3 regions of the Clostridium sp. RTP31139st1_H3_RTP31139_211217 genome follow, and region 2 is predicted to be linked to each of the others. Evidence: riboswitches for the same ligand, from Rfam matches in the RefSeq annotation. Region 2 holds a riboswitch; each other region holds the start of a gene.
What was found. A riboswitch is a leader RNA that binds a small molecule or an ion and turns the genes downstream of it on or off. The one in region 2 is predicted to bind cobalamin.
Positions count from the first base shown of each region.

Region 1: it holds a riboswitch for cobalamin, as region 2 does, so the genes downstream of both, ABUA17_RS14155 (sirohydrochlorin cobaltochelatase) here and ABUA17_RS09470 (ABC transporter substrate-binding protein) in region 2, are expected to answer to the same signal.
Region 3: it holds a riboswitch for cobalamin, as region 2 does, so the genes downstream of both, ABUA17_RS15830 (ABC transporter substrate-binding protein) here and ABUA17_RS09470 (ABC transporter substrate-binding protein) in region 2, are expected to answer to the same signal.

Region 1 is NZ_JBCOAB010000038.1:19,644-30,084, reverse strand. Features, by position in the region: gene ABUA17_RS14160 (immunoglobulin-like domain-containing protein) at 1-2,227, shown strand, start outside; cobalamin riboswitch at 2,311-2,519, shown strand; gene ABUA17_RS14155 (sirohydrochlorin cobaltochelatase) at 2,963-3,805, shown strand; gene ABUA17_RS14150 (cobyrinic acid a,c-diamide synthase CobB) at 3,819-5,102, shown strand; gene ABUA17_RS14145 (precorrin-8X methylmutase) at 5,123-5,746, shown strand; gene cbiD (cobalt-precorrin-5B (C(1))-methyltransferase CbiD) at 5,839-6,945, shown strand; gene cbiE (precorrin-6y C5,15-methyltransferase (decarboxylating) subunit CbiE) at 7,023-7,652, shown strand; gene cbiT (precorrin-6Y C5,15-methyltransferase (decarboxylating) subunit CbiT) at 7,667-8,245, shown strand; gene ABUA17_RS14125 (cobalt-factor II C(20)-methyltransferase) at 8,247-8,915, shown strand; gene cobM (precorrin-4 C(11)-methyltransferase) at 8,922-9,668, shown strand; gene ABUA17_RS14115 (cobalt-precorrin 5A hydrolase) at 9,671-10,441, shown strand, end outside.
Region 2 is NZ_JBCOAB010000018.1:44,667-55,107, forward strand. Features, by position in the region: gene ABUA17_RS09430 (choline/ethanolamine kinase family protein) at 1-802, opposite strand, end outside; gene cobT (nicotinate-nucleotide--dimethylbenzimidazole phosphoribosyltransferase) at 916-2,016, shown strand; gene ABUA17_RS09440 (bifunctional adenosylcobinamide kinase/adenosylcobinamide-phosphate guanylyltransferase) at 2,025-2,609, shown strand; gene ABUA17_RS09445 (adenosylcobinamide-GDP ribazoletransferase) at 2,641-3,426, shown strand; gene ABUA17_RS09450 (bifunctional adenosylcobinamide kinase/adenosylcobinamide-phosphate guanylyltransferase) at 3,473-3,850, shown strand; gene ABUA17_RS09455 (histidine phosphatase family protein) at 4,116-4,718, shown strand; gene cbiB (adenosylcobinamide-phosphate synthase CbiB) at 4,738-5,685, shown strand; gene cobD (threonine-phosphate decarboxylase CobD) at 5,698-6,771, shown strand; cobalamin riboswitch at 6,796-6,976, shown strand; gene ABUA17_RS09470 (ABC transporter substrate-binding protein) at 7,296-8,225, shown strand; gene ABUA17_RS09475 (FecCD family ABC transporter permease) at 8,206-9,237, shown strand; gene ABUA17_RS09480 (ABC transporter ATP-binding protein) at 9,250-10,005, shown strand; gene ABUA17_RS09485 (Dph6-related ATP pyrophosphatase) at 10,009-10,441, shown strand, end outside.
Region 3 is NZ_JBCOAB010000052.1:1,476-11,916, forward strand. Features, by position in the region: gene ABUA17_RS15825 (FecCD family ABC transporter permease) at 1-905, opposite strand, end outside; gene ABUA17_RS15830 (ABC transporter substrate-binding protein) at 889-1,905, opposite strand; cobalamin riboswitch at 2,186-2,391, opposite strand; gene ABUA17_RS15835 (sensor histidine kinase) at 2,490-3,743, opposite strand; gene ABUA17_RS15840 (response regulator transcription factor) at 3,736-4,413, opposite strand; gene ABUA17_RS15845 (ABC transporter permease) at 4,631-6,208, shown strand; gene ABUA17_RS15850 (ABC transporter ATP-binding protein) at 6,221-6,868, shown strand; gene ABUA17_RS15855 (biliverdin-producing heme oxygenase) at 7,170-7,796, shown strand; gene ABUA17_RS15860 (MBL fold metallo-hydrolase) at 7,880-8,689, opposite strand; gene ABUA17_RS15865 (potassium/proton antiporter) at 8,859-10,441, opposite strand, start outside.

The DNA of each region.
Region 1 (10,441 bases), on a different contig from region 2:
ACAATTAAATGAAGGTGAAGTATATCAAGATGGGGAAAATGTTAGTGACGAAAATAATTTAAATCCTGGTGATTATGATTCCAATTTATTTAAAATAGTACTTTATACTTTAGGTAAATTATCAGATGAATCTATAAAAAAAGATGAATTAAAAGCAATAACTAAGATAGATATAGAAGCATTACAAAATGAGCATAGTGATTTAGAAAATATAGAGATAAAGTCATTTTCTTTATTAAAGGAAATTAGCAACTTAAAAGAAATAAATTTAGGAAATGTTAAATGTGAGAATATAGGAGAGTTAAAAGAAATCACTACATTAGAAATAGTAAAGGTAAATGGAAATGTAGTAGAAAAAGGTTCGTTAGGAAGTGTTTCAGAAGAAAATATACAAGAGGTTACAGAACCAATTATTGAAAATCAAGTAGTAGATAATAATGAGGCAGAGAACTCTGAAATTAATAGTGATGAGAATACATCAGATTCATCAGTAATAGAAGAAGAGCCAAGTGATGAAGTTATAGACAATAGTGAAAATAAAGATAATACAGAGGAAGAACCAACAGATAGCAAGGATGAAGATAAATCAAATGAAGGAGCAGTTGTAACAGGAGATGAGTCTGAAAACTTACCTATAATAGATGCTAATGATAAAACAATAAATGTTGGTGATAAGTTTGATCCACTAGATGGAGTAACTGCTAAGTCAAATAATGGAGAAGATTTAACAGATAAAATTGAAATAAAAGAAAATGAAGTAAATCCAAATGAGCAAGGAAAATATAAGGTAACTTATTACGTAAAAGATAATGATAATAAAGAAGCAACTAAAACAATATCAATAACAGTACAAAAAGGTGAAGAAGTAGTAAATACATTACCAATAATAAATGCAGAAAATAAAACAATAGAATTAGGAAATAAATTTAATGAGTTAGATGGTATAAAAGCAATTGATGAAGAAGACGGAGATATAACTAATGATATTATTGTTGTATCAAGTAATGTTGATGTCAATAAAGAAGGAGTATATGTAGTAACTTATGAGATAAAGGATAAAGATGGAGGTAAGACAAGGAAAACTATTGAAGTTACAGTTGTTAAACCCTTAGAAAAAGAAAATGAGGCTCCATATATAAATGCAAGTGATAGAACTATTAAACAAGGAGAAAGCTTTAATCCATTAAATGGAGTAAATGCATATGATACTGAAGATGGAGATTTAACTTCAAAAATAAGAGTTATTGAAAATATGGTTGATATAAGTGTAGTAGGAAAGTATTCAGTTACTTTTGAAGTAAGTGATAGTGCTGGGTATAGAGTTACTAAGGAAATATATATTAATGTTGTACCAAAAAGTAATACAAGACCAATTATATATGCTGATAATATAACAGTAGCTTTAGGTGAAAAGTATAATCCATATGCAATGGTAAGTGCTTCAGATAAAGAAGATGGAGATATAACAGGAAAGATTATAGTAGTATATAATTATGTTAATGTATATAAAGAAGGCATATATAAAGTTGGATATAAGGTTACTGATAGCATGGGAACTTCAGCATCTTGTGTAATTAAAGTAAAAGTTAAAAATTTTAATAATGGAAATAAAGTAACTTCAACAGGAGATGTACCAGTTATATACTGCAATGATATTTCTATAGCATTAGATACGAAATTTAATCCATTAGAGTGGGTAGCAGCAACTGATAAAGAAGATGGAGATATAACTAATAAGGTTATGGTTATATATAATAATGTTGATACAAGTATTGAAGGTAATTATCATGTAACTTATGAGATTATTGATAGTAATGGAAACAAGGTAAATAAAGCAATGATGGTTGTTGTTGAATCAGAAGATAAGATGAGTGGAGAAAATAAACCACCAATTATTAATGCGAATGACATTACATTAGAAAAAGGTAGATATTTTGATCCATTAGATGGTGTTACAGCATTAGATGATGAAGATGGAAATTTAACAAATAAGATTATTGTTAAAGAAAATGAAGTGAATGTAAGCAAAAAGGGAGTATACAAAGTAACTTACGAAGTAACTGATAGTAAGGGGTTAGTTACTACAAAAAGTATTAGTGTTACAGTTGACGGCGGAAGTGGTTTTAATAGTAATTCAACGATAATTAAAATTATTATAGGATTATTAGTCATTATAACAGTAAGTGGATCAGCAACAGCAATTATAGTTAATAAGAAAAAGAAGTAGTTTAAATTATTTTTCAAAAATAGATGCATTTATAAAAATAACTTGATTTATCATCTGTTTTATTATTTAATGAGATATATAATTGAATAATAAAGAATTTAGGTTTTAAAATTATAGATTTTTAGTATTATAATTTTAAATTAAAAGGGAAAGTGGTTAAATGCCACTGCAGCCCCCGCTACTGTAATAATGGACAAATCTCTAAATAAATCCACTGGTGGTTAAAAACTGGGAAGGTATGAGAAGAGGATGAAGTTAAAGCCAGGAGACCTGCCTAAATTTTAATCTATACTTCGGTGGGAAGGTAAGGATGATATGATAGAAAGTTAAGTAAGAGGTTTCAAGTGATAAGTTTAGAATTAAGGACTAAATTTAGCTTAGGATGAATTTACAGAAATTTATTTTAAGAAACTCCAAAAGAGGTTTTAAAATTAGTTTGTTACTTGTAACTTGTTGTTTGTTACTAACTAAATTGAAGAAAAGTGAGAAATACTTTTTTCAATTAGTAGTTTTGAGTTGTTTTAGTAGTTAAGGATAACTAAAACTAAAAACTACTAACTGTATAATTTTGGTTATATTGTGTTGTCTTTTAAGCACCCTAATTGAAGGGTGCTTTTATTTTTTTATTATAAAGTAATTTATAAACATAATTAGATTTTTTAGTTAATAAATAAAAATGAATAAATAAATTTAAAGAAAAAATAATTTGAAATAAATTTTAGGAGATTTTAAATAATGAAAAAAGCAATATTAGTAGTTAGCTTTGGGACAAGCTATTTAGACACTTTAGAGAAAACAATTGAAAATGCTGAAAATCAAATAAGAAATAGTTTCAGTGAATATGATATTTATAGAGCATTTACATCTCATAAGATAATAAAAAAATTAAAAGAAAAATATGAGATATTTGTTGATAAACCTGAGGAGATGATGGAAAAGTTATATGAAGATGGATATGAAGAAGTGATTATGCAACCATTGCATATGATACCTGGAGAAGAGTTCATATATGTAAATAAAATAGCAGAAGCTTTCAAGGATAAGTTTAGCATTCTAAAAGTAGGAAGACCTATTTTTTACTATCAAGGAATAGAGGAATTACCACAAGATTATTCACTATTTATTGAAGCAACAAAAGAATTATATGAGAAAAATAATGCTGTAGTGTATGTCGGACATGGAACTGCACATCCATCAAATTCTGTATATGGATGTTTACAAGCTGTGTTGGAAGATGAAGGATATGAAAATGTATTTGTTGGGACAGTTGAGGGATATCCTAATTTTGAAACAGTACTTAGAAGACTAAAAAGAAAAAATATAACTGAAGTAACTTTAGCTCCATTAATGATGGTTGCAGGCGACCATGCAAGAAATGATATGGCTTCAGATGATGAAGATTCGTGGAAGTCTATGCTAGAAGAAGAAGGTATTAAAGTGAATTTGCATATGAAAGGGCTTGGTGAAAACGAAAAATTTAATGAGCTATATATAAATAGAATAGAAGATCTTATAAACAATAGATATATCGGTGTTGGACAAACTAAAAAAGGTCATAAGGTAAAAGTAAAAAGTTAAGGAGACATAAAGCATGAAAACAATGATAATTTCATCCAATTGTAGTGGTGGAGGAAAAACTACAGTTACTCTTGGATTAATGAAAGCATTAAAAAATAGAGGCTATGATGTACAAGGATATAAGGTAGGTCCGGATTATATTGACTCAGGATTTCATACTGAAATAACAGGGAATGTATCTAGAAATTTAGATTTGCATTTAATGGGAGAAGATGGGGTTAAGGCAAGTTTTTCAAGAGGAAAAGGTGATTTAGCGGTAGTTGAAGGAGTTATGGGACTATATGATGGGAAAGGTTTAACTGAAGAATGTTCAACATATAGTATTTCCAAAGTATTAAATAATGCTCCAATTATATTAGTAATTACTCCAAAGGCACAAAGTATAACTTTATGTGCAGAAATTAATGGAATTAAAAATTTTAAGGATGCTAATATTTCAGGCGTAATTTTAAATTGTATTAGTGAAAGTTACTACAATTTATTAAAGTCAGCAATTGAAATGCACTGCAATTTAAAGGTGTTTGGATATATTCCAAAGGATGAAAAGCTTAAATTAGAAAGTAGACATTTAGGGTTAGTACAAAGTGTAGAAGTTGGTAATTTACATGAGAAGATAGATTATTTAGCTAAACTTATTGAGGAAAATATAAATTTAACTGAAATAATTGAAAGTTTTAAGGAGATAAGTAAGTACGATGATAATTATCATTTAGAAAATAAAAATAAGAAAATTGCAATAGCTTATGATGAAGCTTTTAGGTTTTATTATAAAGAAAATATAGAGTTATTAGAAGAAGTTGGTGAAGTTATTTACTTTAGCCCGCTTAAGGATTCAAAGTTACCAGAAAATATTGATTTTTTATATTTAGGTGGTGGCTATCCAGAGGTATTTAAAGAAGAGTTAAGTAAGAATACAAGTATGCTTAAGAGCATAAAACAAGCATTAGATAATGGATTGAATTGTTATGCTGAATGTGGTGGATTAATGTATTTAACAGAAAATATAGATGGCGTTGATATGGTGGGATTCTTAAAAGGAAATAGTGAAATGACTAAAAGACTAAATAGATTTGGTTATGCAACAGTATCATTAGGTGATATAAGAATTAATTGTCATGAATTCCATAAGTCAAAGGTAAATTTAAATGAAGAGGCAATATATGATGTAATAAAAACTTCATATACGGGCGAAGAAATTAAATGGAAATGTGGATATAAAAAGAATAATACATTAGCAGGATATCCACATGTGCATTTCTTTGGAAATTTAGATTTTATTAAGAGATTATTAAAATAAGAAAATTGGAGTGAATAAAAATGGACTATATTAAAAATCCAATGGAAATAGAAAATACAAGTATGAAAATTATAGAAGGTGAAATGGGTGAGCATAATTTCACTAAAGAAGAATTGTCTATAATAAAGAGAACTATTCATACAACAGCAGATTTTGAATACAAAGATTTAGTAGAAATAAGTAAAGGAGCGATAGAAGCTTCTAAAGAAATTTTTAAGAAACCATTTATTATTTATACAGATACTAATATGGCATTATCAGGAATAAATAAAATAGCCTTATCAAAATTAAATGGAAAGGCTATTTGTTATGTAAATTTAGAAGAAGTACATAAAGAGGCTAAAGAAAAGCAAATAACTCGTTCAATGGCAGCTGTAGAAAAGGCTTGTAATGATAATGTTGATATTTTTGTATTTGGAAATGCACCAACAGCATTATTTAAATTAAAAGAGCTTATAAAAGATGGAAAAGCTAAGCCAAAGTTAATTATTGCAGTTCCAGTAGGATTTGTTGGAGCAGCAGAAAGTAAGGAAAATTTAGAAGAACTTAATGTTCCTTATATTAGAGTTAAGGGAAGAAAAGGTGGAAGCACAGTTGCAGCAGCAATAGTAAATGCTCTTATGTACAACGTTGTTGAAAGGTAGACTTGTGTAGTTAAGAGTTAGTAGTTTTGAGTTAAGGGAGTGACAAGTTTCAACTTGTAACTTGTAACTAAATAAGTGGGGAGTTAGGATGAATGCTAGATCTTTATGTAATGAGTGGTGGTAAGAAATTAAGATGTGGATATACTACTGGATCATGTGCAACAGCAGCGGCAAAGGCAGCAACAATTATGCTTTTTAATGATGTAGTTCTAAATAGTGTTGACATAATAGTACCTAAGGGAATTGAGATAAAGATACCTATAAATTCTATAGAAAAAGGTGAAAATTATTGCTTAGTTTCTGTGATTAAAGATGGTGGAGATGATCCAGATATAACTGATGGGATAGAAATTTATGCAAGAGTAGAAAAGCAAGATAGTGGATTTACTTTAGTTGGAGGAGAAGGAGTTGGAGTAGTTACTAAAGAAGGGTTATTTATAGAAAAAGGACTTCATGCAATTAACCCAACTCCAAGAAAAACTATTCAAGAAGCTGTAATGGAAAATCTTCCTGGTGACATTGAAGGTGGAATTAAGGTAACTATTAGTGTTCCTGAAGGAAAAGAAATTGCTAAAAAGACCTTTAACCCTAGGCTTGGTATAGTTGGAGGAATTTCTATTTTAGGAACATCAGGAATAGTTAAACCAATGTCAGAAGAAGCATTAAAGGAATCTATACGAATTGAAATTAATCAAAAGGGAAGAGGTAAGGAGAGATTAGTTCTTACTTTTGGGAATATAGGTGAAAAGTGTGCAAATGATAATGGATTTTCAGAAGATGAAGTAGTTATAATATCTAACTTTGTAGGTTTTGCATTGGAATGTTGTGCTGAAATTAAAATAAAAGAAGTCGTTCTTATAGGGCATATAGGGAAGGTAAGTAAAGTTGCTTATGGATGTTTTAATACTCATAGCAGAGTAAATGATGTACGTCTTGAAGTTATAGCTTTAGAGCTTGCACTTTTAGGATATGATACAAATCTTATTAAAAAAGTTTTAGAGCAAAAAACAAGTGAAGGTGCAGTAAAGTTCTTAGGTGAAGGATATGATGAGCTTTATAAAAATATAGGAAATAAGATTGTTGAAAGAATGAAAATTTATACTTATGGCGAAATGAAATGTGATGCAATAATGTATTATGGATTTTCAGATTATAAGATTTTATATAATTCTCTTTCAAAACTAGGAAAATTTGATTAGTTAGCAGTTAATAAGTGATAGAAAAAAGTAAGTTTTAAGTAATAAGAGCGTTCATCAGTATAGGAGGTTGAAAAATTGTGCTTTATATAGTTGGAATGGGGCCAGGAAATAGAGATTATATATTAAAGAAGGCAATAGAGGTATTAAATGAATGTGATGTTATTATTGGTTTTGAAAGACTTATTAATGATTTAGAGTTCATTAATAAACCCCAAATAGTAATGAATTCATTAAAGGAAACCTTGGAGTATATTAATAGCAATGGGCAAGATAAGGGGAATTTAAAGGGTAAGACTATTGCTTTAGTAGCTTCAGGAGATCCGACTTTTTTTGGAATAAGCGAATATATAAAAAAGAATTACCCAGGAAATATTGTCGTAATACCTGGATTAAGCTCGTTTCAATATTTAACGACTAAGTTAAATAAAAGCTGGTCTTATGCATTTACAGGAAGTGTACATGCAAGAAATGAAAATTTTATAGATAAAGTTAAACAAAATAAATTATCAATATGGCTAACTGATAATAAAAATAATGCTGCACATTTATGTAAGCTTTTAATTGAACATAATATTAATTGCAGTGTGATTATTGGTGAGTATTTATCTTATGAAAATGAGAGAATTTTAGAAGGTAAGCCTGAGGAATTTATAAATGTAGACTTTAGCGATATGTCTATATTAGTTGTAGAAAATGAAGAAAATTAAATTAGGAGAAATATATGATTTTAATTAAGGATGATGAATTCATAAGAGGCAATTGCCCTATGACAAAAGAAGATATACGTGCATTAAGTATTTGGAAGATGAATTTAAAAGAAAATTCTACAGTATTAGATGTAGGTTCAGGAACAGGAACAATAACTGTACAAGCTTCTAAAATTTCAAGTAATGGAGTTGTGTATTCTATTGAAAGAGATGAAGATGCAATATCTACAACTAAAATTAATTTAGATAAGTTTGACTGTACTAATGTGATATTAGATGAAGGTGATGCTGTAGAAATATTAGAAAAATACATAAAAGAAGATAAAAGATTTGATTCAATATTTGTTGGTGGATCTGGTGGAAGTTTAGAAAAGATTATTGAAATGTGTAGTGAATTATTAATTCAAGAAGGTACTATTGTTATGAATTTTATAACTTTAGACAATGCATATAAAGCAATTGAAGTTATGAAAAAGTTAAACTACATAGTAGATATTTCGCAAGTAAATATAAGTAAAAATAGAGGACAAAGCTATATGATGATTGCAAATAATCCAATATATATTGTTCAATGCATAAGGAGTGTAAATTAATATGAAATCAACGTTATATGGAATAGGTGTAGGACCTGGAGATAAAGAGTTATTAACTGTAAAGGCAGTAAGAGCAATAGAAAATAGTGATGTTGTAGTTGCACCAAGTGCAATGGAGGGTGGAGAAAGTATAGCTTTAGAAACAGCTAAAGAATATATAAAAGAAGGAACTGAAGTTGTTATAAAACATTTTCCAATGGGAAAGAAAAATAGAATTGAAAAAGCTAAGGAAGCTTATGATTTTATAGAAGAAAAATTAAAAGAAGGTAAAAATGTATCATTCTTAACTATTGGAGATCCTTATGTTTATAGTACTTATATTCATATGTTAAAGCATATGGAAGAAAGAGGCTTCCATGTTGAAACAGTACCAGGAATAACTTCATTTTGTGCAGCTGCAAGTTTAGTTGATAGAACTTTAGTTGTAGGGGATAATCCACTTATGATATTACCAGCAACTAGAGTTAAAGATATTAAAGATGAAAAATATGTTGTAATAATGAAGGTTTATAAGCATGAAGAAACTGTAGTAGATTTCTTAGAGGAAAAAGGATTTGATTATGTTTATGTAAGTAGGGCAGGAAGAGAAGGACAACTTATATTAACTGACAAGGAAGAAATAAAACAAGCTAGGGATTATATGTCGCTAATATTAGCAAGTAGGGAGTAGAAAATTATGGTTTATTTTATAGGGGCAGGGCCTGGAGATGTTGATTTAATAACAGTTAAGGGGAGAGATATATTAACAAAAGCGGATGTAGTTATATATGCAGGCTCTTTAGTGGCTAAGGAGCATATGGATTATTGTAAAGAAGAAGCATTAATATATAATTCGGCAAAGATGACTTTAGAAGAAGTTATTGAAGTTATGGATACAAATAAAGATAAGACTATTGTAAGACTTCATACTGGAGATCCATCAATATATGGAGCTATAAAGGAGCAAATGGATGAGCTTGATAAGTTAAATATAGAATATGAGGTAGTGCCAGGAGTTAGTTCTTTTGTTGCAGCAGCTTCGGCAATAAAAAAAGAATTTACCCTTCCATCAGTAACTCAAACAGTAATTTTAACTAGAGTAGAAGGAAGAACTCCAGTACCAGAAACAGAGGATTTAGAAAAATTAGCACAAATAGGAGCTTCAATGGCTATATTTTTATCAATTTCAATGATTGATAAAGTGGTAGCTAAGCTTAGAGCTGGATATGGAAGAAATGTTCCTATAGCAGTTATTGAAAGAGCAACTTGGGATAATGAAAGAAGCATAATTGGAACTTTAGATGATATTGCAGATAAGGTTAAGGAAGCTAAGATTACTAAATGTGCTCAAATATTAGTTGGAGACTTTATTGACTGTGATTATGAAAAAAGTCTTTTATACGATAAAACATTTACTCATATGTATAGAGAGGCTAAAAAGTAATTATGATTTGTATTATAAGTGTTACTGAAAAAGGTGATATTTTAGGAGAAAAAATAAAATCACAAATTGGTGGAGATTTATACTTTAAATCTAAAAGAAGTGATTTTAACTTAAGTGATATAACTAAAGAGTGTTTTGAAAAATATGATTCTATAGTATTTATAAGTTCAACAGGAATTGCAGTAAGAGCAATATCAAAGCATTTAAAAGGCAAAGATAAAGATCCAGCTGTAGTTGTGGTGGATGTTTGCAATAAGTTTTCTATAAGCTTAGTTTCAGGACATTTGGGTGGAGCAAATGATTTAGCTTTAAACATATCTAAAATATTAAATAATACACCTGTTATAACAACAGCAACTGATAATATTAATATTTTAGCTCCTGATGTTATAGCAAAGAATAATAATCTTGTTATTGATAGCTTAAAAATAGCAAAAGTAATTGCTAGTAGACTTGTTAATAATGAAGAAGTTTATTTTAAGGATGATAAAAATAAGATAAGTTGCCCTAAAGGATATACACAAGTTGATGAAATTAAAAGTAATATGTTGTGGATAACTAATAAAGTTAATAACAATGATAATTCGAAAAATAATTATAGTAAAATGTGCAATAAAGAAAATGATGAGATAGGAAATAAAGAAGCTGGATTAAATGATGAAAGCACAATTCTAAAGCTAGTTAGAAAAGATATAGTATTAGGAATTGGTTGTAGAAGAAATACTGAAAGTAAGAAGATGTACGAATTTGTTACTGAGACATTAAAGGAAAAA
Region 2 (10,441 bases):
CAGCTAAATAATCATAGTCAGAACTAGAATCAGAAGATTTAAGCAATGACCAAGTGGCATTATAAAATTTCACTACGAAAAGGTAATCTAATAATTTTTCATAATGTTGTTCAGTACATTCATTAAAATATAGTTCTAATAAGTTTTTCCTAGATCTTTCATTAAAAAACCAAGATATTGTTGCTAAATCAAAAAATACATCACCCATAGAAGAGTATTCATAATCTACAAAATATATATTATCTTCAGTTAAAATAATATTTGAAGCATTTAGGTCATTATGGCAAAGACCTATTAAAGGATTTTTACTAAGCTTTACTTCTAGATTATTTAAATGGTTTAGTAGTGTATCTATAGATTTTGGTAAGGGAAGATTCAAATCATTGCATAGATTGATTCTTTTTCTTATATGATTAAAAGGGTTAAAATATTTTTGGCATTTTAAATTATGAAAACTGTTTAAAGCAACAGAAAGTTTATGTAGAAATTTAGTTGAAGAAAAATCATTTAAGGAGGGCATGGTACCATTAATCCAACTGCTAATCATATTACCAGTTTCAGTAGAAAAGTAATATAAATGTGGAGCTAAATTTATTTCTATAGCTTTATTTATTATTGATAATTCACTTTTTCTATCGGTATGTAAATAATTATGAGTGCAAATTTTTACAAAATAATTATTGTTATTATAAGAAACTTTATAATTTTCGCTACTAAGTCCGCCTATTTTTTTTATAGATGATATGTTTAATTTATTCCATTTCATTTCATTTTGTAAAAAGTTAATTATAGTATTGTTCATATTGTTCTCCTAAATGAAAAGTTGTTTAATATATGATTGTTGACATTTAAACAAATAATAAAGTATTATAACAAAAAAAGAGGATGTTTTAAATAAATAATTGGGGTGAAACAATGAGAAACGAAAAATTAGAGCTTAAAAAAATTATTAATGATATAACAGGATTAAATGAAGATGCTATAGAAGAAGCTAGGTTAAGAGTTAATTCGCTTGCAAAACCTTTAGGGAGCTTAGGTAAATTAGAGGATATAGCAATAAAGCTTGCTGGAATTACAGGTAAGATAAAAAATTCTATAAATAAAAAATGTATTATTATAATGTCATCAGACAATGGGGTTGTAGAAGAAGGAGTTGCTTCAGCACCTCAAAGTGTAACACTAGCACAAACAATTAACTTTTCAAGGGGAGTAACAGGAGTTGCTGTACTAGCTAAAGAAAATAATTGTGATTTAAAAGTTGTTGATATAGGAGTAAATACAGATATAAAAATTCCAGGGGCTATAGATAGGAAAATAAGAAAAGGAACTTATAACATAGTTAAGAGACAAGCTATGAGTTATGATGAATGTATAAGAGCAATAAATATAGGAATTGAAATGGCTAGGAGTGCTTATGAAGATGGATATAACATATTAGGTGTTGGAGAAATGGGTATAGGAAATACAACAACAAGTAGTTCTGTTCTTGTAAGCTTAACTGAATGTAGTATTGAAGAAGCTGTTGGTAAAGGCGCAGGAATAACGAAGGAGGCTTTTGAAAAGAAAAAATGGGTAGTATCAGAAGCGATTAAAGTTAATAATCCAGATAAAAAAGATCCAATTGATGTAGTTTCTAAAGTTGGAGGTTTTGATATAGCTGGAATGATGGGAGTGTTTTTAGGAGCGGCTTATTATAAAATACCTATAGTGATAGATGGATTTATATCGGTAGTTGCAGCATTAGCAGCAGTAAGAATAAATCCATTAGTTAAAGAGTATTTAATAACATCACACTGCTCTAAAGAAATAGGTTATAATATTGCAATGAAAGAATTGGAATTACAGCCAATGCTTAATTTAGATATGAGATTAGGGGAAGGTAGCGGGTGTCCTATAGCATTTTCGGTAATTGAATTTAGTTGTGCAATGATGAATAATATGGCAACATTTGATGAAGCTGAAATAAATGATGATTATTTAGATGAAGTTAGAGGAGAAGAAAACTATATAGTTTAGGAGATAAGATGATTGTTTTAGTAGTTGGTGGAGCTAAAAGTGGAAAATCCATGTTTGCGCAAAATTTATCAAAATCGTTAAATGAAAGCTTAAAAAATCCTATAAGTGGCCAGTTAGATGGAGAGATAGAAAGGGAAGTAGGCAAATTATATTATGTTGCAACAATGAATCCATATGACTTAGAAGATTTAAAAAGAATAGAAAATCATTTAAGGGAAAGAGAAGGATATGGATTTAATACAATAGAAGAAACATTAAATATGAGCAAAGTTTCAAGTCTTATAAAAGAGGAAGATACTGTTTTAATAGATAGTATAACATCACTTGTTACAAACTATATGTTTAGAGGAAAAGAATTTTACAAAGATGTTAGTGATGATATTTTATCAGGAATATTAGAAATTATTAATAATTCTAAAAATGTAGTTATAGTATCAGACTATTTATTTAGTGATAGCATTCAATATGATTGTTATACAGAAAATTTCAGAAAAGAAATAGGAGTTGTAAATAGAAAACTAGCAAAGATAGCTGATACAGTAGTTGAATGTTCTTATGGAAATATAATTTACCATAAGGGTAAAGTTATATAATAGAGGCACAGCTAAATCCAAAGGAGGAAAAATGAAAAAATATTTTAAGGGATTTTTAATGGCAATAAGCATGTTTACTATTATTCCATTACCTAAATATGAATGGGATGATGAAGGTGGAAAAAATATAATGAAGTTTTATCCTGTTATAGGATTGATTGTAGGAGTAATTTGGTATGGAGTTTTTAGAATACTAAATTTATTAGGTGCCAGCATCATGGTAACTACTGCAGTTACGTTAATAACACCATTTATTTTAACTGGAATGCTTCATTTAGATGGATATATGGATGTTTGTGATGCACTTCTTTCTAGAAGAGATAAGCAAGAAAAGTTAAGAATATTAAAAGATCCTCATACTGGGGCATTTGCAGTTATATCTGTAATTATGTTATTTATACTAAACTTTTCTACACTTCATACAGTAATAAGTAATAATATTAATGAGAGTACTATTAATAATTTTAATGGTAGTTCTGTAGGATTAATTTTAATACCTATTATATCTAGAAGTTTAATGGGATATTTATTATTGTCAAAAGAATCCATGAAGGCAAGTTCATTAGGTGCATTTTTCAAACAAGGAACAGGAAAAGTAGATAAAGTAGTATTGCTATCTGGTTTAATAATAGCAAGCTTAATTTCAGTATTCATTTTTGGTATATATGGATTAATAATGATTTTAGGCATGATTTTAATAAGTGTCTTTTTAGTTAATAATGCAGCTAAGGAATTTGATGGAATGTCTGGAGATAGTGCTGGATATGGACTTGTTATTGCAGAAGTTATTGGAGTTTTAGTTTTAAGTTTTATTTAATATTATATATTCATAATAAAACAAATTTGGTTTTAAGGAGAAAATTATGATATTAGTTTTTGGTGGAGCATATAACGGGAAAAAAGATTTTATCAAAGAAAAGTTTAATATTAATGAGGAGGATATATTTTATTGTAGTGATGGTGAAATAGATTTTTCTAAAAAGGTTATTTGCGGACTTCATAAATTTACATATAATAATACATTAAAAAATAAAAGTTCACTTGAATATATAAAAGAAAATATAAATTTATTTAAAGATAAAATAATAATTTCTGATGAAATATCAAGTGGAATAGTTCCATTAAAAAAAGAAGATAGAATGTGGAGAGAAGAAACAGGAAGATGTCTTCAATATTTATCAAAAGAATCTTCCTGCGTATATAGAGTTTTTTGTGGTATATCAACAATAATTAAAAGTTAAGAATTAAGTTTATATGCTAAGTTTAGCCAACAAAATTATTTGTTGGTTTTTCTTTTTTTAAGATGGCCATACTGTAAGTAGCATATATGATACATCAAATTTTTCTGTAAGTAAATTAGAAGAATATTATGAAAATGCTATAAAAATTACTTGTAGTAATACTTAAAACAAGCATACTTAAATTTAATAATTAACAAAACTTAGTTGTAGAAAAGATTTAAAAATGATATTCTCGTAAGAGATAATTATAAGGAGAAAAAGATGTATGAAAAAGCTGAAGGTTTATTTAATTAGACATGGAAAAACAGAAGCTAATGAAAAGCATCTGTATTGTGGAAAGACTGATATATCATTAAGTGAAAGAGGAAAAAAAGAATTATATGATATTAAAAGTACAGTAAAGTATCCAGAGTGTATTAGTTTTTTTAGTAGCGGAGCAAAAAGAGCAAATGAAACATTAGAAATTTTATATCCAGAAAAAACATATAGCGAAATTAATGAATTTTGGGAGTATAACTTTGGAGATTTTGAAATGAAAAGTTATGATATGCTTAAAGAAAATAAAGAGTATATTAAGTGGATTACAGATAAAGATGGACAAGTATTATGTCCTAATGGAGAAAGTAAGAGTCAATATAAAAAAAGAATAAAAGAAGCATTTAATAGGTTTATAGATGGGTGTTATAAAGAGAACATGAGTGAAGTAGTTTTAGTTTCTCATGGGGGAACAATAGGAACTATACTAGAAATATTTTATGATAGCAGTAAAAGCTTTTATGAGTATCAACCGGAGTGTGGAAGAGGTTATGAAATTATTTTAGAAAAGATAGATAATAATATTAAATTTGAAGAGATAAACAAAATATAGTTATAGAAAGGTTAGAAAAATGATTGAAATAATATTAGGATTTTTATTAGATTTAATAGTAGGTGATCCACAAAATCCTATACATCCAATTAGAATAATAGGATCGTTATGTAAGACAGTGGAAAAGTTTTTTAGAAGTATATTAAAGAGATACTTAAAAGTCGCAGGCTTATTAACTTGGATACTTGTGGTTTTTATAGTATTTATATTTAATTATTTATTACTTAAAGTTACATATAGAATTAATCCAAGTGTAACAATGATATTAGGATCTGTAATGATTTATTTTTGTATATCAACAAAGGCTCTTAAGATTGAAGGTTTGAAAGTTGTTAAATATGTAATTAAGGATGATATTGAAGGAGCAAGAAAGCAGTTATCATATATAGTAGGAAGAGATACAAAGAATTTAGATAAAGAATCAATATTAAAAGCTGTTGTAGAAACAGTAGCTGAAAATATGTCAGATGGGGTTATAGCACCTCTTTTTTATGCAGGTATAGGAGGGGCTCCGTTAGCATTTCTATACAAAGCAGTAAATACTATGGATTCTATGTTTGGATATAAAAATGACAAATATATTGAATTTGGATATTTTCCAGCAAAACTTGATGATGTATTTAATTATATTCCTGCAAGGTTAAGTGGGTATTTTATTGTAGTAGTATCTTTTATTTTAGGTTTAGATTATAAAAATAGCTTTAAAATTTATAAAAGGGATAAAAATAATCACAGCAGCCCTAATAGTGCGCATCCAGAAGCTGCTGTGGCAGGAGCTTTAAATGTTCAATTAGGAGGTCCAAACTATTATTTTGGAAAGCTCGTGGAAAAACAAACTATAGGTGATGATAGAGAAAAAATAGATATTAATAAGGTAAATAACACAAACAATATATTATATTGTAGTGCTGTTTTAGGGTGTATTATGGCATTAATTATTAATTGGAGTATAAATGTTATTTTTTAAGGAGGAAAGGTTATGGCAGTTCATGGTGGAAATACTGAAGAAATTGCAAGAAAATATAAGTTAAATCCAAGTGAAATTATAGATTTTTCAGCCAATATAAATCCATTAGGGATAAGTGAAAATGTTAAAAAGGCAATGATAGATGCAATTGATAAAGTAGTTAAATATCCAGATATAACTTATTTTGATTTAAAGAACTCTATTGGAGAGTTTGAAAAAATAAATACAAGAAATATTACATTAGGGAATGGAGCTGCAGAAGTAATATTTAATATAGTACGCGCTTTGAAACCTAAAAAAGCATTATTGCCAGCTCCAACTTTCTCAGAGTATGAAGAAGCAATTTTAAGTATTGATGGTGAGATAGAATATTATAACTTAAAGGAATCTAAGAATTTTAATTTAGATAATGAATTTATAGGGAATATAAAAAATAATATAGATATAGTTTTTATTTGTAATCCCAATAATCCAACTGGAGTTTTGACAACAAATGAATTTATCAAAAAAGTATTAAATAAGTCAATACTTACAAATACAATAGTTGTTATTGATGAATCTTTTTTAGATTTTGTTAAAGATAATAAGGAATATTCAAGTAATAAATTATTAAATGATTATGAAAACCTAATAATTGTAAAATCATTAACTAAATTTTTTGCAATTCCAGGGGCTAGGATAGGGTATGGATTGTGTTCAAATAAGGAAATAATGGATAAAATAAATAAGATTTTAGTGCCGTGGAGTATAAACGTTATAGCAGCTGAAGGTATAACTAAAGGACTAACAGAAAAGCAGTATATTAAAAAAAGTATAGAATATATAGAAGATGAGAAAGAATATTTATATAGTGCTTTAAAGCAAATAAAATATTTATATGTTTTTGAACCAAGTGTGAATTTCATAATGTTTAAAATATTAACTAATTTAGATTTAAAAGGTGAATTGATTAAAAGAAAAATATTAGTTAGAAGCTGTGATAATTATATAGGACTAGATAATAGTTTTTATAGAGTTGCAGTAAGAACAAGAGAAGAAAATAATAAATTGATTGCTGAATTAAAGCATATTTTATTTGACAAATAAAATTCATAAAGATATAATCATTATGAATTTTAAACCATAATAGGTGTTTTTTTAAACTTAATAGGGAATTAGGTTGAAGTCCTAAACTACCCCAGTAACCGTAAGACTGACGAAATTCATGTATAGCCACTGTATAAAAATACGGGAAGGTATGGAGAGTAGGATGAAGTTAAGTCGGGAGACCTGCCTACTATGATGATAATATTATCTTCTGAGGGTGAGATAATAGATACGAATAATAGATAATATAATTAATATGATTTGTTTTTAGATTTTAAGTGTTAGAGAATAAACTTAATAAATTATAATATTAAGTTTATTTTATGAATATTTAATGTTAAGAAATATTAAGAAATTATCAAAGTTATTATGTATTTTAGAGCGCTCTCAAATATGAAAGCGCTTTTTTTAGTTAGAAAAAATTAATAGGGTTAAAATTAGTAAAAAATATATATGAAAAGCCTAATTAATATATTACTAACTAAATTACACCACTCTAAAGTATACATTTAGGAGGAATAGTAATGCAAAAAATGAGAAAGGTTTTATCATTAGCTTTTACATTTATAATGGCTATGATGATATTTGTAGGATGTTCAAGTAAGCCTACAACGATGACAGATAGAGAAGGAAATGAATTTAATGTTCCTAGTGAAATTAATAGTATTATTTCTACAGCACCATCTAATACAGAAGTATTAGTAGAATTAGGTTTAGCAGATAAATTAGTAGCTGTAGATAAATACTCAGCTGATGTTGAAGGAGTAAGTGAAGATTTACCTAAAATAGATTTTAGAAATCCAGATGCGGAAACAATAATTTCTTTAAATCCTGATATAGTTATAGCATCAGGTCATAATAAATCTGGAGATGAAGATCCATTTGCTTTAATAAAAGAGGCTGGTATTACAGTTGTATATATTCCAAGTAGTTATAGTATTGATGGAATATATGGTGATATAGAGTTTATTGCAAGTTTAACAGGTACTGAAAAAAAAGGTGAAGAAATAATTAATTCTATGAAAGAAGAAGTTGCTAAGATAAAGGCAATTGGAGATACTATAGCAGATAAAAAGAAAGTTTATTTTGAAATTGGGGCTGGAGCAGGGCTTTATACATTTGGAAATGATACATTCTTAAATGAGCTTATAGAAACAGTAGGAGCTACTAATATTTTTGGAGAAGAAAATTCATGGATAACAGTAACACCAGAAGCTGTTATAGATGCTAATCCTGATGTTATTTTAGCAAATACTCCAGGAACTAATGAAGCAGGTTTAACTGCTGTGGAAGATATAAAAAGCAGAGAAGGCTGGGACACAATAACTGCTGTGCAAAATGGAGATGTATATCAAATAGATAAAAACTCATCTTCAAGAGCATCACAAAATGTTATAAAAGCTTTAAAGGAAATAGCAAAAGCTATTTATCCAGATGAGTATAAAGACCTATAAAAATAAAATATTATTAATTTTATCAATTCCGTTGGTATTATTAGCTATATGTATTGGAACTTCCTTAGGAAGTTCCAATATTAGCATATTGGATACTTTTTCTATATTAGCTAATAAGTTTTTTAGTGTCCCATTGCTTGATGGAATTGAACCTAAGCAAGTATCTATAATATGGAATTTAAGGTTACCAAGAGTATTACTTGCATTTATGGTTGGTGGTTCTCTTGCTGCTAGTGGCGCAATAGTACAATCAGTTTTGAAAAATCAATTAGCTTCACCATATACTTTAGGATTATCATCTGGTGCTTCATTAGGTGTAGGTATTATTATAGTAACAGGAATATCAATTCCGTTTTTGGGAAGATTAACTATGCCAGTAGTAGGATTTGCTTGCAGTTTAATTACTATGATAATAGTATTAAAGTTTTCAGAAAAAGTAGATAGAGGAATGTCTAATACAACAATAATACTTGCAGGTATGGTGTTATCACTATTTTTTAGTGCTACATTAACTACTATTTCAGCTTTAGCATCAGATAAGATGGAAAGTATAACAATGTGGTCTATGGGATCATTTTCTATGAGAGGATGGAGTTATGTTAAAGCAGGTATACCTTTTTTTATTATAGGAATTTTAGGTGTATCTTTTTATTTTAAAGAAATGGATGTATTAACATTTGGAGAAGAAGCAGCAAAAACTATAGGAGTAGATACAAATAAAGTTAAAAGAAGGTTATTTTTATTTGTTGCAATACTTACAGGTAGCGCAGTTGCACTTAGTGGAACTATAGGGTTTATAGATTTAATTGCACCACATGTTGTTAGAAAAATATTTGGTTCAAAGCATGCTTATGTTATACCAATGTCTGTTGTTTTTGGTGGATGTATGATGATAATGACGGATTTAGTATCAAGAACTATTGTAGCTCCATCAGAATTACCAGTTGGTGCAATAACAGCATTAATTGGCGGACCATTTTTTGCTTATATATATTTTAAAAAGTCAAAGTAGGTGGGTATTTTAATGCTAGAAGTTAATAAAGTTAGATGTGGATATGACAATAAAGAAATTGTTAAAGGGGTAAGCTTTAGCGTTGAGAGAGGTAAAAATCTTTGCATAGTTGGTCCTAATGGCTGTGGGAAAAGTACACTTTTAAAATCAATAGCAAATTTATTAGAGTATAAAGGAAATATAACATTAGACTCTAAAGAAATAAGCCAATTAAATAGAAAAGATTTAGCAAAAAATGTTGCATTAATGTCACAAGCTAGTAATATATATTTTCCATATACAGTTTATGAAACAGTAGCTTTAGGAAGATATGCTCATTTAAAAGGAGTATTTTCAAAGATAAATAAAAAAGATGAAGAAATAATTCTTAAAAGTATTGAAAATGTAGGGTTAATTGATATTAAAGATAAACTTATAAGTCAATTATCAGGAGGACAACTGCAAAGAGTATATTTAGCTAGGGCTTTTGCACAAGATCCAGATATAATTTTATTAGATGAACCTACTAATCATTTAGATTTAAAATGTCAAATAGAAATATTAGATTATTTAAATAAATGGACGAAGGAAAATAATAAAATTATTGTTGCTGTATTACATGATTTAAATCTAGTTCAAGCTTTTGGAGAAAAGGTAGTAATGATGAATGATGGAAAAATTATAGGGTCAGGAAATCCAAAAGATGTATTAACTGAAGAAAGACTACAAGAAGTTTATGGAATTGATGTAAAAGGCTTTATGCTCGAGGTTTTAGAAAAATGGAGGTAGTATATGAAAAATTTTGTAATGTCATATAGTTGTGGAAAAGATAGCACTTTAGCATTGTATAGAATGATAAAGGCTAGCAATACTCCAGCAGCTTTACTTATAACAGTAAATAAGGGTGAAAATAGGTCATGGTTTCATGGAGTTCCTAGAGAGTTAATAGTTGATATTTCTAAATCACTAAATATACCATTAATATTAGTAGAAACAAGTGGTGATGATTACGAAATTAAATTTACTGAAAAATTATTGAAAGCTAAAGAAAATTTTAAAATAGATTCTTGTGTTTTTGGTGATATAGATTTAGAACCACATAGAGAATGGTGTACATCAAGGTGTAATGAAGCTGGAATAGAGGCAATTTTCCCTTTATGGCAAGAAAATAGAGAAGAACTAGTATACGAGTTTATAGATAGTGGATTTAAAACAGTTATAAAGA
Region 3 (10,441 bases), on a different contig from region 2:
GATATTGGTATTATCTTCTTATGATCAGTTCCAAAAATCATTCTTACTATATGAGGAATTATAAGACCTACAAATCCAATCATTCCAGATACATAAACTAATAGTCCAATCATCAAAGAAGTGATTACTAAATATATAATCCTAAATTTATGCAAATCAGTACCTAGTGTAATTGATACTTCATCTCCTAATAACATTAAGTTTAAAGTCCTATATTGAGTCATAAAAAATATTACTCCTAAAATTATAATAGGCATTATAATCACTATTTCATTCCACTTTGCTCCAGCCAAACTTCCCATTAACCAAAATGTTATAGTCTTTAATTTTTGTGAATCATCTGATATATAAACCAAAAAACTTGAAAAAGAACTACAAACAGAACTTAATGCCATTCCTGCTAAAAGCAGTTTTATAGAGTTACTTCTTCCCCCTATATTAGATATAATCAAAACTAATATAGAAACTCCAAAGGCTCCTATGAACCCCATAATTCCAAGTGAGTTGCTTCCAAATGAACTTCCTATACCTAATACTACTGCAAGTGTTGCTCCTAAAGAAGCCCCAGAAGAAACTCCTAATATATATGGATCTGCTAATGGATTTTTAACTATTGCTTGCATTACAATACCAACTACTGATAATCCTACTCCAACGGCTATAGCTAACACTATTCTTGGCATTCTTATAAGCCATACTACATCTGCCACAGCACCTGTCCCAATAGATGAATCTCCAATATTCAATAATTTATATAGTATAACTTGATAAACCTCTTTTATACTAATATCAACAGATCCAATTGTAACAGCAAAGCCTATTGATAAAAAAAGTATAACTAATAGTATGACAGAAGCCCCTATATATATAGGAACTTCTTTAAAAAACTTATTTCTCATTTTCATATAATCCATTTGCAAAAGTATTTATACCATCTATAGTTCTTATTCCACTAGAATACATATCACCTAATGGTATAGAATAAACTCTTTTGTTTTTAACTGCTGAAAGGCTTGCAAATGCTGGATTTTCTAATATCTTGTTTATTTCTTCAACTGGAACATTTTCATTTCCTCTATCCATGTAAGAAACAAAAATACAATCTGGATTTAATTTAATTAAATCTTCTGCCCCTATATTTCCACCCTCTGGATTTAAAAGTTCTGCTCCTAATTTTGTTACCATATCTCCAGCTAAAGTTTTAGAACCATATGTGTATATTTCATCATCATAAAACTCTATTACCATAGCACTTTGCTTTTCTTCATTACTTACTTTTGAAGAAACCTCACTTACAGTTGATGTAATCTCATCTACTAAAGCTTGAGCTTTTTCTTCTACATTAAAAATCTTTCCTAAATTTAATATATCATTTATTTCATTTTCTATAGTTCTTTCTGATACTACACCACTATTTAATGACATATACGTATTTACACCATTTTCATTCCAATAGTAAATATCCCCTAATCTTTTATCATCAAATATAGAATACCAACTTAATATAAAATCTGGTTTTTCCATTATTATTGTTTCTTTTGATGGAGTAAAATCCTCTAAATAATTTACTTTACTAAAAGCATCTTTATACTCATCTTTAACGTCATGATCTAAACCTGCTGCTGCAACTATTTTATCTTCTAATCCTAAAGCTAACAAAGTTTCTATAGAATTTTGATAAATAGCTACTACTCTTTCCGGTGCCTTATCAAAAGTTATCTCAACAGGCTCTTTTAAATAATTATAAGTTGTTATTGTTACTGGATAATGTGAGTCATTATTTTCTTGAGATTGTACATTAGAATTTTCATTGGATGATAATTGCTTACTTGTCCCACAAGAAACAAGTCCTACGATAAGCATTACGCTTAATAGAAGTGTTGTTAGTTTTTTTAATTTTTTCATTTTTTTCTCCCTTTATCTATTTATATTTTGCTATTTTAATATAAAGATATAAGGATACTCTTTAATCTCATTCTCATATATAGAATAAGCCTACGGTGTATAACCTCAACTTTCCAAATCTGAATTTATACTGTAAAAACTAAATTACATATTTAATAATTCACTTTTGGAGTTTCAGTTAAGTTCGATTAATTAAATTACATATTTCCCCTATAGATGAAACTTAAAATCTTACGATTTGATATTTAATTTTATTAATATCACTCTTTTACCGAAGAGTATCGATATTATAATACTGGCAAGTCTCCTGACTTAAAGATCATCATACTAATTCACCTTCTCAAACATAATTTATGTTCAATGGCATATTGAATTACTACTCCCTAATTACAGTAGCGGCACTGTGTAGGATTTTCACCTAACTTCCTTTTTAATAAAAATAGATTATTAAGAAAACTATTTTTAACCAATATTACTTATTATCATTATATTTAACAACTTACTCAGTATATCTAACTATAGAAAGTTTGTCTATATTTTACTGGAAAATTACTGGACTTATTATAATTTCAGTAATCTTAATATTATAATTTAACTTCAAACTCTATCATTTTATCATCAATATTCATAACCTTAATCTTTCCTTTATGCCTATCAATAATCGCTTGAGCAATTGCAAGACCTAAACCATAACTACCATTTCTAGTTCTAGCTTTATCAACTCTATAAAAACGATCGAATAACCTATTTAATTCAATGTTACTTACATCTTTATAAGAATTTCTTACGCTCATAACAATATGTTTTTCTTTTTTCAATCTAACATAAATATTACCATTTTCATCACAATACTTAACTGCATTGTCTAATAATATTGATATCAACTTACGAAATTCAGATTCATCTCCCTTCATACTTATATCTGAATCAATATCTATATGTAATTTCTTTTTATTCTTCTTACATAAGCCTTCAAAAGCCATAGTAGTGTCATAAACTGCATCACTAAAATTAAATTCCTTGTAAATAATAGTTTGCTTCTCTTCATCCATCTTTGTTAACACAACTAAATTATTTACTAAATCACGCATTCTTTCTGCTTGCTTTTCTATTCCTTCAATCCACTCATCATTTCCATATGTGATTTCTAAAATTTCTGAATTTGCTGAAATAATAGTAAGTGGTGTTTTTAACTCATGACTTGCATCAGTAATAAATTGCTTTTGCTTTTCATAACTTTCTGCAATTGGCTTAATCGCTCTTTTAGAAAACAACGCTATTATAAATAAAACTATTAAATAGCTAATAGTTGATACTAATATAGATGTAGTAAATATAGACCAATTTGATTGTTTTGCCATTGATCCATCTAATATTACTAACATATAACCATCATTACTTTCACTTAATTTATACTTATATTCATTAATCCACCCACTTAACTTATTCTTTTTTAATATTTTTTCCGTATACTCTTTAATTTCATCATCTGAAATAGCCGAAATTTTATCTGAATAAATATTAATTATTTGCTTATTAACATCTAGGTCTATAACACAAAACCTTGTTGTAAAAGCAATCTCTCTATTTCCACTATACTTTCCTCCCCAAAAATTATGGTTTGTCATGGTATCACTTAATTCTTTTTTAGGAATAAATCCTTTATCAGTAATTGATAATCTACCGCCATTTTCGATTATTATATTTAATATATGATTTAAATTCTTTTCACTTTTAAAAATATATATCACATTAATTGAAGTCATTAAAATTGCAATTACACCCAATAAGGCCATTGCAGTGACCATTATAAACTTTTTTCTAAGCTTTTTAATCATCTTTAGCCCCCATACAATATCCAACTCCACGTATTGCATGTATTTCAATAGGCGCTTGTATTGTCGCAAATTTTTTACGTAAATTAGATATATATACCCATACTATACTTACTTCCACCTCAGAATCCCAGCCCCAAATCTTATCCATAAATTGATCTGTAGGTATTACTTGGCCTGGCATCTTCATAAGCATTTCAAGCATTTGAAACTCTCTACTAGCTAATCTCACATATTTATCGTTATATCCTAGTTCATAAGTTGCTTTATTTAATGTTACAGATTTAAACTCTAATATATCGGGTTGAAACTCCCCCTTTCTTCTAAGCATTGCCCTTAATCTAGCCAGAAGCTCTGATATAGCAAAAGGCTTTGCTAAATAATCATCTGCTCCTGCATCTAATCCAGCTACTCTGTCATCTACTTCAGCTTTTGCTGTTAATAACAATATAGGTGTTGATATTCTTTCACTTCTTAACTTAGTTAATACTTCTATTCCATCTAACTCTGGCATCATAATGTCTAAAATTATACCATCATAGTTATCTGAAACAGCATATTCATATGCTTCTTTCCCATTAAAAACTGAATCTACACTATAATTATTTTTTTCTAATATCATAACTAAAGCTTTTGATATATCCCTATCATCTTCTGCAATTAAAAGTCTCATATTTATCTCCTTTTTTTTATTTAAATATATTTTACTTTTTATATAACTCTTTTATATAACTCTTTAATATCTCCTTATTAATTTAAATATACCATTTCTAACTTAATCTAACCTTAAAGTAAACTTCACATATTATTCACTTATGCATTTAGTTTCAATTTAGTTTGAATTTATATACTTTATGTGAAGTAAAAAAACATCTATAGGAGGAAATTAAATGTATATAATAAAAAATGCTTTTAAAAGTATTGCTAGAAACAAAGCCCGTAACATTTTAATTGGTGTTATAGTTCTTGTCATTGCAACTGCTTCTTGTGTCGCATTATCTATTAGACAGGCTGCTGAAACAGCTAAAGAAGATACATTAGATTCTTTAACAATTACAGCACAAATATCTTATGATCGTTCTAAAGCTATGTCTAATATGCAAGCTTCAGGACAAGGTGGTAAGGGTAACTTTGATATTTCAAGTTTAGCTGGTACAACATTATCTCTTGAGGATTATTTAAACTATGCTGAAGCTGAAAATGAAGGTGATTCTTATTATTACACTATCACTGCATCATTAAATGCAAATGATGATTTATTACCCTATGGTTCGACCACATCTGAAGATGAAGATGAATCTACAACAACTCAACCTTATACTGGTTTAGATCAAGGAACTAGTACCATGAGGGGATCTGGAAATAAATTCTCATTTATGGTTCAAGGTGATTTCTCTATTACTGGATACTCTTCATATGATGCTATGATTTCTTTATTTGGAGAGGATGGAACTTACTCTATTTCAGATGGTCAAATGTTTGATGAAGAATCTAGTGATTTAGTTTGTGTTATCAGTGACGAATTAGCTATGTATAATGAATTGCTTGTAGGAGATACAATTACACTAGTAAATCCAAATAACGAAGATGAAACTTATAGTTTAACTATTTCAGGTATATATACAAATAGTGCATCTTCAGAAGGTAACCAAACTTTTGCTATGTCAGATCCAGCAAATAATATTTATATGAGTTACAATGCATTAAATTCTATAATTACTTCATCTAAAGCTATTGAAAATGCTGAAACTAACGACAGTGTTAATGAAACATCTACGGCATTAACTAGTCAATTAAACTTTACTTATACTTTTGCAAACTCTGATAATTATTACAACTTTGCTGAAAAAATTTATGATTATGGACTAAGTACTGATTATATTATTTCATCTACTGATCTTTCAGCTTACGAAAACAGTTTAACACCTCTAAATACATTAAGTACTATGGCTGGTTGGTTCTTTTTAATAGTACTTGCTATTGGTGGAATTATCCTTGTTGTATTTAACATTTTTAACCTACGCGAAAGAAAATATGAGATTGGAGTTCTTACTGCAATAGGAATGAAAAAACATAAAGTTGCTACACAATTTATTACTGAATTATTTGCAGTAACTTTAATTGCTATAGTAATTGGTACATCTATAGATAGTGCCATATCTGTTCCAGTTACAAATTCATTACTTGCAAATCAAATTGAAAGTGCTGAAGCTTCTTTTAATGCTATAAATGAAAACTTTGGATTCTCAAAAGACACTAATGTTAATGTAGGATCAAATAAAATGCCAGGATCTAGGCCAGGTACTACATCAATATCTTATATTGACTCTATATCTAGCGCAACAAACTTAACAGTTGTTCTTCAATTAATAGCTGTTGGTATTTTGCTTACTATTATCTCTGGTTTGGCTGCATTAATTTCAATTATGAGATATGAACCATTGAAAATTTTATCAAGCAGATCTTAGGAGGATAATACAATGAGTATTTTAAAATTAGAAAATATATGCTATCAATATGATGGTAATAAAAAACAGGTTTTAAAAGATATAAACTTTGAATTTGAAAAAGGAAAAATATATGCAATTGTAGGTCAATCTGGTGCTGGTAAAACTACTCTTTTATCAATTCTTTCTAGCCTTGCTAAACCAACTAGTGGCAAGATATATCTAAATGGTGAAGATATTAATAAAATTGATAAATATAAATTTCGTAGCAATCATGTTGGTGTAGTATTCCAAAGCTTTAATTTACTTACTCATTTAACTGCTCTTGAAAATGTAGTTTTATCTATGAACATTTCTGGAAAGAAATTTGATAATAAAAAGGAAACTGCCATAGAAATGTTAAAAAAGGTTGGATTAAATGAAGAAGAAGCTAATCGTAGAGTATTAAAATTATCTGGTGGTCAACAGCAACGTGTAGCTATTGCTCGTGCATTATCTTATGATCCTCAAATAATTTTAGCTGATGAACCAACAGGAAATCTTGATGGAAAAACACAAGATGAAATTATGGATATATTCCATATGTTATCTAAAGAAGGAAAGTGCATAATATTAGTAACTCACTCTCCTGCTGTTGCAAAATCTGCTGATACAGTATACAAATTAACAAGAAATTTATAAAAAGTTACAAATATTAAATTAAAAGTTATTACTAATAAATCAAACTTATAAAAGAAATTATATAATTTCACAATTTTTAAACTAACAAAAAACATATTAAAAGCCGGACTCCCTTCTGGCTTTTTTTTACTTTCACTTATTGTATTCATAATGAAATATTATGAAATATTAAGAAAACCAAAGCAATTCATACTATTTTACTAAGATTTAAAACTTTTCTCAGCATTACGTTACTCGATAATCATTATCTTTTTGATATATATTATCATTAAATAATTTTTATAAATATGAGGTGATAAAAATGAAATTTATGATGGATATAAGAGAAAAAACATCTTTATTACATAGTGCTGCTGAAAATACAGGATATATCAAAAAGCTAGTGGATGGAACAGCTTCCGTAGATGGATATGCTGAATATATTTACAATTTAGAAAAAATGTATAAAGCTATTGAAAGTGCATTAGATAAAAATGAAAATAACGCTGTTGTAAAGCCTTTTGTAACAAAAGAATTATATCGTTCTGAGCTTATAAGAAAAGATTTAAACTTCTTATTAGGAGATAAATTAAATTCTATGAAATTATTAGCTTCTACCGAAGCTTGTGTTGCAAAAATTGAAGAATTATCTGAGACTAAACCAGAGCTAGTCGTTGCATATGCTTATACTAGATTCTTAGCTGATTTATTTGGAGGAAGAACATTCCTTTCATTATTAAGTACAAACTATAAAATATCTAATGAAGGATTAAACTACTATCAATTCCCTGAGATAAATGATTTAAGAGGATATGTTATGAAATATCATAATATGTTAGCTGATATTAATTTATCTGATGAAATGAAAGTAAATTTTATAAATGAAGTAAATAATGCATATATTTACAATCTTGCAATCTCAAATGAATTAGATGCAAAATTAAAATAAGCCCTTTCTAACTCATAGTTATTATGACTTAAAATATAAACATAAAAAATGATGCTCAAATAATGAGCCTCATTTTTTATTTATTACTTAAGTTCTATTCTTTCTAAATCATATGGAACAAATACTTGTCCATCATAAACTGTTTTTGCTTCTTCACTATAAAGTCTTTTACGTTCTCGAAGTCTCTTATCTTCAGTATGATATAAAATTAAATTTTCTACATTAAGTTCTTTTGCAAGTTTTCCAGCTTCAATAGGTGTACTATGATTTTTTTCATAAGGCTTAAATATCTCTCTATCTTCATATAAACAAAAAGCTTCTGAAAGTAACCAATCACAATTTTCAACATACCTCTTAGAAATTTCCTTATAAGGCTCATCACCAAGACAAACTAATTTTTTTTCATTTGGAAGAATTGCTTTAAATCCAAATTGTTTATCTTTAGTAGATTCAATATCAAAAAATTCTATATTCATTCCTATTGCATCTATTTTATCTCCATGACACACTTCATTGATATTTATTCCATTACCAATATATTTTAATAGTTTTTTAGTTAACATCATATTACTTAGGGTATTTAAAATATTAACAACTTCATTATGCCCAAAAATATTAAATTCACCTTCATATTTTCCCTCATTCATTAATGCAGCATATTTTCTTATTATCCATATTGCTCCAATTATATGATCTGTATGCCCATGAGTAATAAACATCCCCTTAATATTTTTATAATTAATTTCTGCTTTTTCTAACTGTGATAATATGCCATTTCCTCCACCTGCATCTATTAGAAAATATTCCTCTTCTCTTCTTAAAGCAAAACAAGTGTTGTAACATTTCGTCACCATTGCAGATCCTGTTCCTAACATAATTAATTCCATATTCATATTATACTCCTTATCTTGTAATAATTTACTTATATATATATTACATAAATATGCAATAAATAAAAAGTTAAATCTTTATCATAATATATTTACTTCCACAGCTCTTAATTATTAATTAACATAAAAATTCACCATAAATAAAAAATATTACGGTGAATTTTTTTATAACCTATACACTTAATAATTCTTCTACTTCCTTCATATTATTTGATGTCACAACTAATATATCATCTGGTAGAATGATTGTATTTCCATTAGGAACCAATACTTCTCCCTTTCTTTTTATCATAACTATAAGAACATCATCTGGAATATCAGCATCTTTTATAGATTTATTTATTAAACTACTCTTTTTTTCAACTGAAAACTCCGTTAGTGTTGTACTCTTTTCTTCACGATATTCATTAAAATGTTTAAGCTTATTTCCTGATAAAACTAATATATCTCCTGGTAAAATTTCTGTGGAACCATTTGGTACAAATACATCCCCATTCCTTTTTATCATAACCACAAGAATATCTTCTGGTATATTAGCATCCATTATAGTTTTATTTGCAATAATATTATGCTCATCAATTGTAAATTCAACTAAACTTGTACTTTTATCCTCTTTGTAATCATTAAAAGTCTTAAATACAGACTCTTCATTATCTATTAAGTCTAGTTTTTTAGCTAATTTAGGAGTAATTGTTCCTTGAACAATCACAGAAAATAGAGCTATAAAAAATATTATATGAAAAATATCATTATTCATTGACACTCCATATGTCTCCGCAAATATTGCAAAAACTATAGATGCTGCTCCTCTTATCCCTACCCATGCTATAAATATCTGTTGTTTTATTGGTATCTTAAACCAAAATAATATACTAAATATAGCTACTGGTCTTGCTACTAAAATCATAAATATCGATATTAATATTCCTTTTCCAATTACTAATGGTATCTTAGATGGGAATGCTAATAATCCCAACAAGAAGAATAACATAATTTGCATAAGCCATGAGATTCCATCCAAAAACTGAAATATACTTTTTTTATGTGGTATCTTAGCATTTCCTATGATTATTCCAGTAATATAAACACATAAATATCCATTTCCGCCTAAATATTCACTTAATGAATAAGCTAGTACTGCTATGGCAGTCATAAAAATAGGATAAAATCCTTCTATTTCAAACTTAAAATGTCTCAATAAATAAATAGATAATTTAGCTAAAACCACCGCTACCATCCCGCCAAGTAAAATTTGACTTAATACCATAATAAATATATTTCCATTATTACTATTAGACATTATTCCTAATACAATTGTTGTAAGCATATATGCACAAGGATCATTGCTACCACTTTCTAACTCCAACATGGATGCAATTGATCCCTTAAGATTTAATCTTTGAGATCTTAAAATAGCAAATACTGATGCTGCATCCGTCGATCCAACTATTGAACCTATAAGTAACCCCTCTAATAATGTTGTTTTAAATACTAAAAAGCAAAACACTCCTGTTAATCCAGCTGTAAAAACAACTCCTAATGTTGATAAAAGAATTGATGGTATCGCAACAGGTTTAGCCATACTCCAATTAGTTCCAAATCCTCCAAAAAACATAATGAATATCAACGCTACAGTAGCTATTTTATTAGTTAATTGATAATCATTAAAATATATTCCTACAATTCCATCTGATCCAAATAGCATTCCTAACATTATAAATATTAAAAGAATCGGTACCCCGAACTTATATAATA